4 regions of the Paenibacillus solisilvae genome follow, and region 1 is predicted to be linked to each of the others. Evidence: riboswitches for the same ligand, from Rfam matches in the RefSeq annotation. Region 1 holds a riboswitch; each other region holds the start of a gene.

The links. A riboswitch is a leader RNA that binds a small molecule or an ion and turns the genes downstream of it on or off. The one in region 1 is predicted to bind cyclic di-AMP.
Region 2: another riboswitch for cyclic di-AMP. It lies ahead of ACFPYJ_RS25485 (TrkH family potassium uptake protein); the one in region 1 lies ahead of ACFPYJ_RS19745 (C40 family peptidase).
Region 3: another riboswitch for cyclic di-AMP. It lies ahead of ACFPYJ_RS32645 (C40 family peptidase); the one in region 1 lies ahead of ACFPYJ_RS19745 (C40 family peptidase).
Region 4: another riboswitch for cyclic di-AMP. It lies ahead of ACFPYJ_RS30990 (hypothetical protein); the one in region 1 lies ahead of ACFPYJ_RS19745 (C40 family peptidase).

The regions. Positions count from the first base shown of each region.
Region 1 is NZ_JBHSOW010000071.1:40,632-42,820, forward strand. It holds gene ACFPYJ_RS19735 (CdaR family transcriptional regulator) at 1-601, shown strand, start outside; gene ACFPYJ_RS19740 (hypothetical protein) at 777-947, shown strand; cyclic di-AMP (ydaO/yuaA leader) riboswitch at 1,275-1,428, shown strand; gene ACFPYJ_RS19745 (C40 family peptidase) at 1,433-1,933, shown strand; gene ACFPYJ_RS19750 (hypothetical protein) at 2,182-2,189, opposite strand, start outside.
Region 2 is NZ_JBHSOW010000096.1:57,574-59,762, forward strand. It holds gene ACFPYJ_RS25485 (TrkH family potassium uptake protein) at 1-1,270, opposite strand, end outside; cyclic di-AMP (ydaO/yuaA leader) riboswitch at 1,347-1,541, opposite strand; gene ACFPYJ_RS25490 (CPBP family intramembrane glutamic endopeptidase) at 1,781-2,189, shown strand, end outside.
Region 3 is NZ_JBHSOW010000137.1:15,029-17,217, reverse strand. It holds gene ACFPYJ_RS32655 (cell wall hydrolase) at 1-593, shown strand, start outside; gene ACFPYJ_RS32650 (hypothetical protein) at 624-821, shown strand; cyclic di-AMP (ydaO/yuaA leader) riboswitch at 880-1,032, shown strand; gene ACFPYJ_RS32645 (C40 family peptidase) at 1,036-1,911, shown strand.
Region 4 is NZ_JBHSOW010000127.1:4,541-6,729, forward strand. It holds gene ACFPYJ_RS30985 (LysR family transcriptional regulator) at 1-479, shown strand, start outside; cyclic di-AMP (ydaO/yuaA leader) riboswitch at 897-1,067, shown strand; gene ACFPYJ_RS30990 (hypothetical protein) at 1,185-1,640, shown strand; gene ACFPYJ_RS30995 (hypothetical protein) at 1,747-2,157, shown strand.

The DNA of each region.
Region 1 (2,189 bases):
GATCGACAATTCCGATCGACCCCTGATGAATCGAGAATTGATTCGAAAGCTCGAAGAAATCTTTAATGAAAAACGCGTCATGATCGGATCTTTGAACGTGAACCGTTTATTCCTTCTCGCACTGGGGATCACGGAGGGAGTTTTCAAAAGAAAGTTAAATCAGGCCATGGACTTGCTGCAGCGAATGAATATCGCATTCCGGATCGGACTTGGGTCTTCCGTTAAAAACCCTGCATTGATCCGCTATTCCCTTGAAGAATCCGAAATCTCCTTGCTGCTCGGAAACGGAGAACAGAAACTTATTGCTTATGCGGAGATTGAAACGAAAGCGCTTATTGAAAGGGTCGATGCTCGCATTAAGCAGCAATATCTCGAACGCATACTGCAGCAGATGCCCGATAAGATGGTAGAGACTCTGGAATGTTTCTTTGCAAACAATCTCAACATCAGCGAGACGGCAAAAGCGATGTATATTCATCGTAATTCGCTGATTTACCGCATCAAGAAAATCAAAGAGGATACAGGCTATAATCCGCAATTGTTCCAAGATGCCGTTTCTCTGCAGCTAGCCGTATGGATATATACCATGAGAAAGAAATAAATATATTTTTTGATTGGATTGCAAATTCTACGGCTTTATCGCTTACCTCTTTATAACCCCTGATTCTTCTAATGCTTCAATTTCCATCTCATCCACTTGTAATCTATCCCCATAAGCTCATCCAATTAAATAAAAAAAGCAAACCAGCTGTGGTCGATGGAGACACCTGACCTGTATGTGGCCGAGTTCAAAATCGCCGATCCCGCCCAAACAGATCGAAACCTATGCGTCGACCCTTCAATCGCTGCTGGAGAAATCAACGAAGACGCCTCAAGGGACCGCTAACCCGAGCGGTTATGTGGCCGGTATCGATTTCTGGATTATGTATGAGCCATTCAAGCCGTAATAGGTATTCCTTCATAGGACTGAACGCGCAATAAAATCCCTGTTCCTTTGCTTGAGCAAGGGGCAGGGATTTTTGATGGGTGTCTTTGCGACTACGCTCAATTCAGCGAAACAACATATCCTGCTCTTCCGCCCCTTTCACTTCATAATCAGACAAGCATAGTGATTTCCCGCAAGCAGATTGTAGTGGAATTGGATCGCTTCCTCTGTAATTGCAGCCCGTATAACGAATGATCTTGTCAAAAAGTTTCACTCTTAGAATTCTAATTTGTGAACAAGTTGTGAACTTGGAAGGATAATCGTGGAAAAACACGAATAAGTAGCCAGAATGAAAAATTTGCCGAATTCCCGCCATTGGGAAACGGGGGAACCATTTTGGGTGAATTGATCCCGACGTCCGCTAGCACGGACGCCAGAGGCGATCATAGGGAGCCTTCAACCGAACCCCACAGCTAACCTCGTAGGCACCGGAAGGAGTTTCCTGTTTTGAAAAAGATCTCTGCAGCACTGATCGGTTTAGCGATGTTGCTTGTTTTCCAAGCCGGGAGCGTTTTTGCAGACTCCAAGCTGGACGGCGTCGTTACCGATCTAATCGGAACACCTTATGCAACAGCCGGCACGACCACAAGAGGATTCGATTGTTCTGGATTTACGATGTACGTGTTTAATAAACTCGGCGTCTCCATCCCGCACGCTTCCCGGTCGCAAGCAGGTCTAGGCAAAAAAGTCGCGAAGAGCGATTTGATTGCTGGCGATCTCGTATTCTTCAATACGAACGGCAAAAGTATTTCCCACGTAGGCATTTATGTTGGAGACGGCAAGTTTGCACATGCATCCTCCAGCAAAGGCGTAACAATCAGCGCACTCAGTGACTCCTACTACGTTAAACGTTATGTTACTGCGCGCCGTGTTATGAGCCAAACCAGTTACGAGAAATATGCAGATGACCCGTCTGATGAGCTGGACGGCGGAGGCGACTCCGATTAAAAACTGCTCCGCATCGCTGCCGCGATGTGCAGGTGGGCCGCAGGTGCTCGTCCCTTTTGGGACGAATGCCTGCGGCTTTATTATTTTGTGCGCCGGCTTAGACAATAGAAGGGCAGAGTGTGCTCCTTGTATTTATATACACCGAAAAGACCTCTGTTCAAACCATTTGCGCGCATTTGAGGCGATTAAACGCCGCGGAATTATAATAGGCTGCCGCCCATACTTAAGGGCGGCAGCCTATTATCGGTTCATGCAC
Region 2 (2,189 bases), on a different contig from region 1:
GGCCAAGCCGTCCGGCAAACATCGTAAGTGAAATAAGAATTTTACCTATAAGTGATAACTCAGGCGTAATGCCTAAGGTTAATCCAACCGTACCGAAAGCCGATGTCGTTTCAAACAAAATCTTTATAAAGGCTTTATCCTCTGTCGTCGACAGCACCATGGTGACGAATATGACGAGTGAAAGCGACAGCATCGTGATCGTCAGCGCCTTGAAAATCCGCTCGCGTGCAAGACGGTATCTGAATAGGACGATGTCCTCTTTTCCCCTCATCATGGCAACTACTGCACCGATCAGCACCGTGAAGGTCGTTGTCTTAATACCGCCCCCGGTTGAACCTGGCGATGCCCCGATGAACATCAGAATAATCGTGAAGAATTGGGTAGCCTGCCTGAGCGATGCGAGGTCAAGCGTATTAGCGCCCGCCGTTCTCGGGGTAACGGATTGAAAGAACGAAGCTAATATCTTACCGCCCCAATCCAGCGATCCCAGTGTCTTACTGTTGGAAAACTCAAAAACAAAGATAACTACCGTTCCGACTGCAATCAACGTACCCGTCATGGACAGGACGACCTTCGAATGAAGCGATAACCGTTTATTTGTTCGGTACTCCATGATGTCGGCCATTACGATAAAGCCGATACCCCCGGTAATGATTAGCAGCATTGTCACTATATTCACGAGTGGGTCATTCACATATTGGGTCAAGCTAATATAAGGAACGCCAAACTGGCCAAACAGATCAATACCCGCATTATTGAAGAAGGAAACGGCATGGAACATCCCGAAATAGATGGCTTTGCCAAGCGGCATATCAAAGGACCAGCGAATCGCGAACAAGACGCCTCCAACAAACTCAATGGTGAGCGAGTACAGGATAACCTTCCTAATCAGGCGGACAATACCCTCCATGCTGGTCTGATTCATGGCTTCCTGCAGGATTAACCGTTCTCGAAGTGAGATCCGCTTCCGCAGCACAATTGCGAACAAGGTCGACATCGTCATAAAGCCGAGTCCGCCCAGCTGTATGAGCGTCATGATAATAACTTGTCCTGGTACAGACCAATGGCTTCCTGTATCTACAGTAACCAGCCCTGTCACACAGGTTGCTGTTGTTGCGGTGAATACGGCATCAATGTATGGTGTAAATTCTCCAGCCGCCGATGCGAAGGGCATAGAAAGCAGCAAGCCTCCGACTAGAATGATAAGTGCAAAACCAGTGACGAGAATACGGGGCGGTGACCATTTGGATACATTAAAAAACGACTTCATTACTAACACTTCCACCCCTCTGACAAAGCTTTACGCGCACAAAAAAAAGCACTGGAAGCCCAATGCTGATGCGATGAGTCCTGTTCCATGAAGCCTACGAGGTTAGCTGACGGATTCGGGCCCGGACAGGCGGCCCTATTCGCAAGAATGATGCGCTAACTTGAGAAATTCACCCCGTGCTGCAGGTTTTATGCGAGTAGACAGTATGCCTTCGCATCCAGCAGCAATATGGTTCCCCCGTTTTCACTTTGAAATTCGGCTTAATATGCAATTGTTCACATTATATATGGGAAGCCCGGAAACGCCAAACGGCGATTTTCCAGATAATGAACCGAATTACGCCAAAATTGCGCAATCCTTGTCCTTAATCAATTGCTTGCTGGCTTTCTTGCCCGTTTACCTCTCTCCTAAATCGAGAATGAAAGCAATCGCATGGATAATTTCGGAACAACTATGATAAGGTAGTTATATGTGTTCAATTGCTTGTATACCATAAACAGAGGTGCATTCATGAAGCTAAATCGAATCCAGCCTAACTGGAGAAATTACTCCTGGTTAGCGGCAATTGGCGCAATTATCTATGTCCTGATTCAAATCGTTCCCTCGACCGCGGAATCCTTCTTCGGTACGAGCAGCGACCCGGTCATCTCCAAGAGCTCAGCCGAGCAGGCGGCCCTGGATTTTGCCAAACTTCAGTTCAAAGAACGGCCACTTAGTGTGCATGCCATTCATCAATCGGACAGTCTGCTGTTTGGCTACTTATCGAAGGAGAAGCTCAATTCTTCCTATGAGAAGAAATTCGACAAAGCCTTCCCCATCGATACGTTTCAAGTGCTTGCCGATATGCCGGACGGCTCAGAATTATTCATGTATGTTCATATGCAGCAAGGAAATGTTGTCAGTTGGAATAAATTAGGAG
Region 3 (2,189 bases), on a different contig from region 1:
TCGTTAGCACGGAGGCGGCGGCTGGACCGTACCCCTATCAAAAGCCCGGCAGCAAAGACCCTCTAACGGAAGATCTCCAGTTCCGGCTGCAGACGCTCGGATATTTCAACGGTCCGATAACGGGCAATTTCGGAAATATCACCACCGGCGCATTAAAGCGGTTTCAGAAGTATAACGGACTTGTCCCCGACGGGGTTGTCGGCCCCATGACATGGCGGAAACTGAAAAAGCTGACCGTTTACCGAGGAGAACTGTCCATGATGGCGCGCGTTATTTACAGCGAAGCCAGAGGCGAAAGCTTCAAGGGCCAGGTGGCGGTTGGCGCGGTCATTCTGAACCGGCGCCTGTCTCCCTTATTTCCGAATACGATTAGAAGCGTCATTTTTGAGCCGAAAGCATTTTCCGCCGTTAACGACGGGCAGTATTGGCTGCTGCCGGATCAAACAGCGTTCCAGGCGGCCAGGGCCGCGATCAAGGGGTGGGACCCGACCGGCAATGCGCTTTTCTATTATAATCCGAAGGTGTCCAAATCGAGCTGGTTCAAAACGCTTAGCTTCACGAAGCAAATCGGCAATCATCAGTTTTACGTTTAGCCAGACACTTAGGAAGGAGGCCTCTATCGAATGAACCTTATCGTCAGCGACCATCATCAAGAACGGGTGGAAGCTGTCGTTGATATTATAAAAGCGGTCACCGGACATGATTCCGTCTCGGATACGTTCATCGACAGAATGAACAAGATGAATTTCGAGGAGCTGGGCCGGCTTGTCATGAAAATAGCCGCAACCCGGACCGTGGACGATAGCATTGAGATGCTTTAGGGCTAGCGTTTTCGTCGAAATCGGCCTAAGCAATGTTATAACTAGTATTATACATAGTGAAAATATTATGCCGAATCCGGCCATGCAGAATGACCGGTACGGGGGAATTTATTTTATGGGGTGAATGCTCGTCCAGCTGTTAGCCGGCCAGCTAGGGAATTCCTCTTCCCGAACCCGTCAACTAACCTCGGAGGCAACATGGAGGCGAATTATTTTGAACCGATTGTTCAAGACCGCTTTTTTGGCTTGCACGGTATGGGCTGCCGGAGCCGCAATGCATGCAGCGACCGCCCATGCTTATTCCGCTCAACACGGAGTGAAAATCCAGATTAACGATTCGATTGTTGCGTTCCCGGATTCGGCGCCGTTCGTTGACGGCAATGGGGGCATGCAGGTGCCTATTCGGTCCGTAGCCGAGCAAATGGGATACAAGATCGACTGGCGCATCGATGGATCGGAGGTACAAATAACACTCCAAAACAACGGCCGAACCATTAAGATGAAAACGGGCTCTAAAGACGCCGATGTGAATGGCAAGCGGGTGACAATGACTTCGCCGCCGGCACTGTTCAAGGATAACCATATGTTCATACCGGTGCGCTTCATCTCCGAAAGCTTCGGGTACAGGATACAATGGGACAACAAGAACGGTATCGCGATCATTTGCAAGGACGGCAAATATCATGCGCCGGCTTGGCATGCTCCGGCACCGCAGCCGAAGACGCCCCCTCTATCCGCAAAGCTTATTAAGAAGGCCAAGACACTGCTCGGCATTCCTTATGTGTGGGGTGGAACGTCGACCTCCGGATTCGACTGCTCCGGATTCGTCAATTATGTGTTCCGGCAGCAGGGGTTGGATTTGCCCCGAACCTCCCGCCAAATATTTCATACCTCGGGGAACCGGGTTACCACTTCGAATCTGAAGCCGGGCGATCTTGTTTTCTTCTCGATTGGTTCCAACTCGCATGTCGGCATCTATCTGGGCAACGACAAATTCATTTCCGCCACCTCGTCGCACGGCATTCATATCGATTCGCTGGCCAGCAGTTATTGGGGATCGAATTACATAGGCGCCAAACGGATTGTATAAGGTTTTCTACAAAAAAAGAGAACCTGATACATCAAAGTCCACAATTATCTGAATAATTGCGCTAATGCTTGAAGGGGTCCCGCCAACATTTTAACGATAATATACGCTAAGCCTTCAATCGTATCTGGGGTTTGGCATTTTTTTTACTCTAAAGGGTACCTCCAGCAAAACGCGGATTTACAACGTTAAGGAGATATGGATACAAAAATAGCCGCTTCTCACCACGCTAAGGGTGCAAAAGGATGTACCTGTATTCGCCCATGATAAATATTGATAAT
Region 4 (2,189 bases), on a different contig from region 1:
AGGGCAGAATCGATCTTGGAATCGTGAATTTACCTGTCACGGATCCGGATATTGAAGTCCAGGAAACGCTTGTCATCGAAGATTGCTTCATAGCAGGGCCGGAATTCAAGCACTTGTCGGAGCGTCCGGTCTCTTGGGGGGAGCTGATGGAATATCCTATCATTTTGCTGGAGAAAGGAAGCGTTACTCGGGCTTATATCGATGGGGTTGCGAAGAAACAGGGGGTGAGGATAAACCCGGAAATCGAGCTTGGGAGTATTGATTTATTGGTAGAGTTCACCCGGACCGGGCTCGGAATCGCTTGCGTGATCAAGAATTTTATTAAGGCAGAGCTTCTTCACCATGATCTCTATGAAATCGAATTAGAGCAGCCGATCCCCTCTCGGAGAGTCGGCATTGCCAAGCTGAAAAAATTGCCTTTGACCGCAGCTGCGCATGCCTTTATCGCTTCAATGCTTACAGAGCTTGAGCCTGATTAGGACAACTAGTTGCCTGCTGCCGTGTGACGATGCTAAGGAAGCCATGATAATTCTCCTTTTGACTCTTTGGTCGGTATTGCGAATCGGCTCAAAAAAACGCTTTGCTGGATGCTCTACGGATTAATTTTAACGTTGAACCGCATAAAAAGGAGGTAAAGAATCTATTACAAACCTATAAAAATAAAATAAAAATGCTTACCCTCTCATTCATCAAAAAAGTCGTTGAAAAATCGGAAGGGCACTACAAATGACTAAAACGGAAGTAAGCCTAAGCATTTATATTGAAAATGAATGTGTTCTCTAATTGGATCCGCTTTCATCTCGAAAAATAAGTAAAAAAAACCGAAATAAGTCTCTCCACAGCGTTTTACAACCCTTGCTAGAAAGCGTAACATTCGGTGCAACAACTTCACATCAGGAATCAAAACGTTGAGTCCCCGCAAGGGGAACGGGGGAACCAACCAAAAGCCGTTTGAATGTAAAAAACGGTTCTCGGGGTGAATCCAGAGCAAGCGCTGCTTGCCGAGGTAGGGCACTTCCAAGCCCGAATCCGACAGCTAACCTCGTAAGCGTATTGGGAGAGAACCACCTTCGATCGTGCCTTGAACAGCTCGTTTATTGACGCTGCAAAGAAGCCCGGGAGCAGAGATTCTCTGCTCGTAGGCTTCTTTTTGTTTTCCAAAAATTGAGGAGAGTGAATCTATTATGCACCAACCCCTGTCTCTATTAAAAGAAGCTGATGAATGTACCAAGGAATGTAAGGTCACCCGAATTGAATGTTTTCAATTTGACTGTGAGCTATCAGATAAGCTGATGCCTGGACATGGCGCCGATTGTCATTGCGGCATACTTACGATCTCAACAAATCTCGGAACATGCGGTTTAGGGGAGTTCGTCATTCCATGCGGGAGCTTGAAGGGGGATTTCGTTCAATGGGCATCTGTTTTTCAGCGGATCAAAGGCCTCACCCTTACGGAAGGTTTGCATTACGTTCATCAGAAACAAGAGGCATGGGGAGACGTAAGAACCCATTTAATTGAATCGGCTTTAACGGATCTAGCTGGAAAATTTGAATACTCATCTGCAGGCAAACAAGAACTAAGCTTCCTATTGGATCGCACTTATTTATTTGACCATTCTCAAGCCTATATCACTTTCTAGGATAAAGCATTTTTATGTTTTTTTTATACAGTTGCTATAGATTCTTTACCCCCTTTTTATACGGTTCGGCGTTACAATAGCTCAGGGAAGGAGGGCGGTGTTCCTCATGCAAAGTGATTTTTTGCTGATAGCTGCGCCGACCAAGGCAGGCGATGACTTTATGCAGCAAGCAAAGTTGAGTGGGTTACCTTTTATTGCATTAATCAACAACAAGATGGAAAGACTCAGGCTAGAAGGGCGAGGTGTGAAACAAATTATCCAAGTGAATACGTCGGAACCGGGAACAGCGGCCATTCCCGAGTATCCGATCGGAAACGTAATTCTGTTCGAGGAGAGCCTGCCATTATGCTGCCGGGTTATCCAGATATGCCGCAGCTGGACTTCCAAGCCCATTTATGTCGTCACCCAAAGCTTCAATCCAAGATTAATTTACAAAGGGCTGGGCGCTGACTATGTCATTTATTCTAAAAATGGGGATGTCAGGTTTCTGCTGCCATCCTTTAATAACGACATATAGGTTCTGCCCTGAGTTGAAGGAGGTGTGTTATG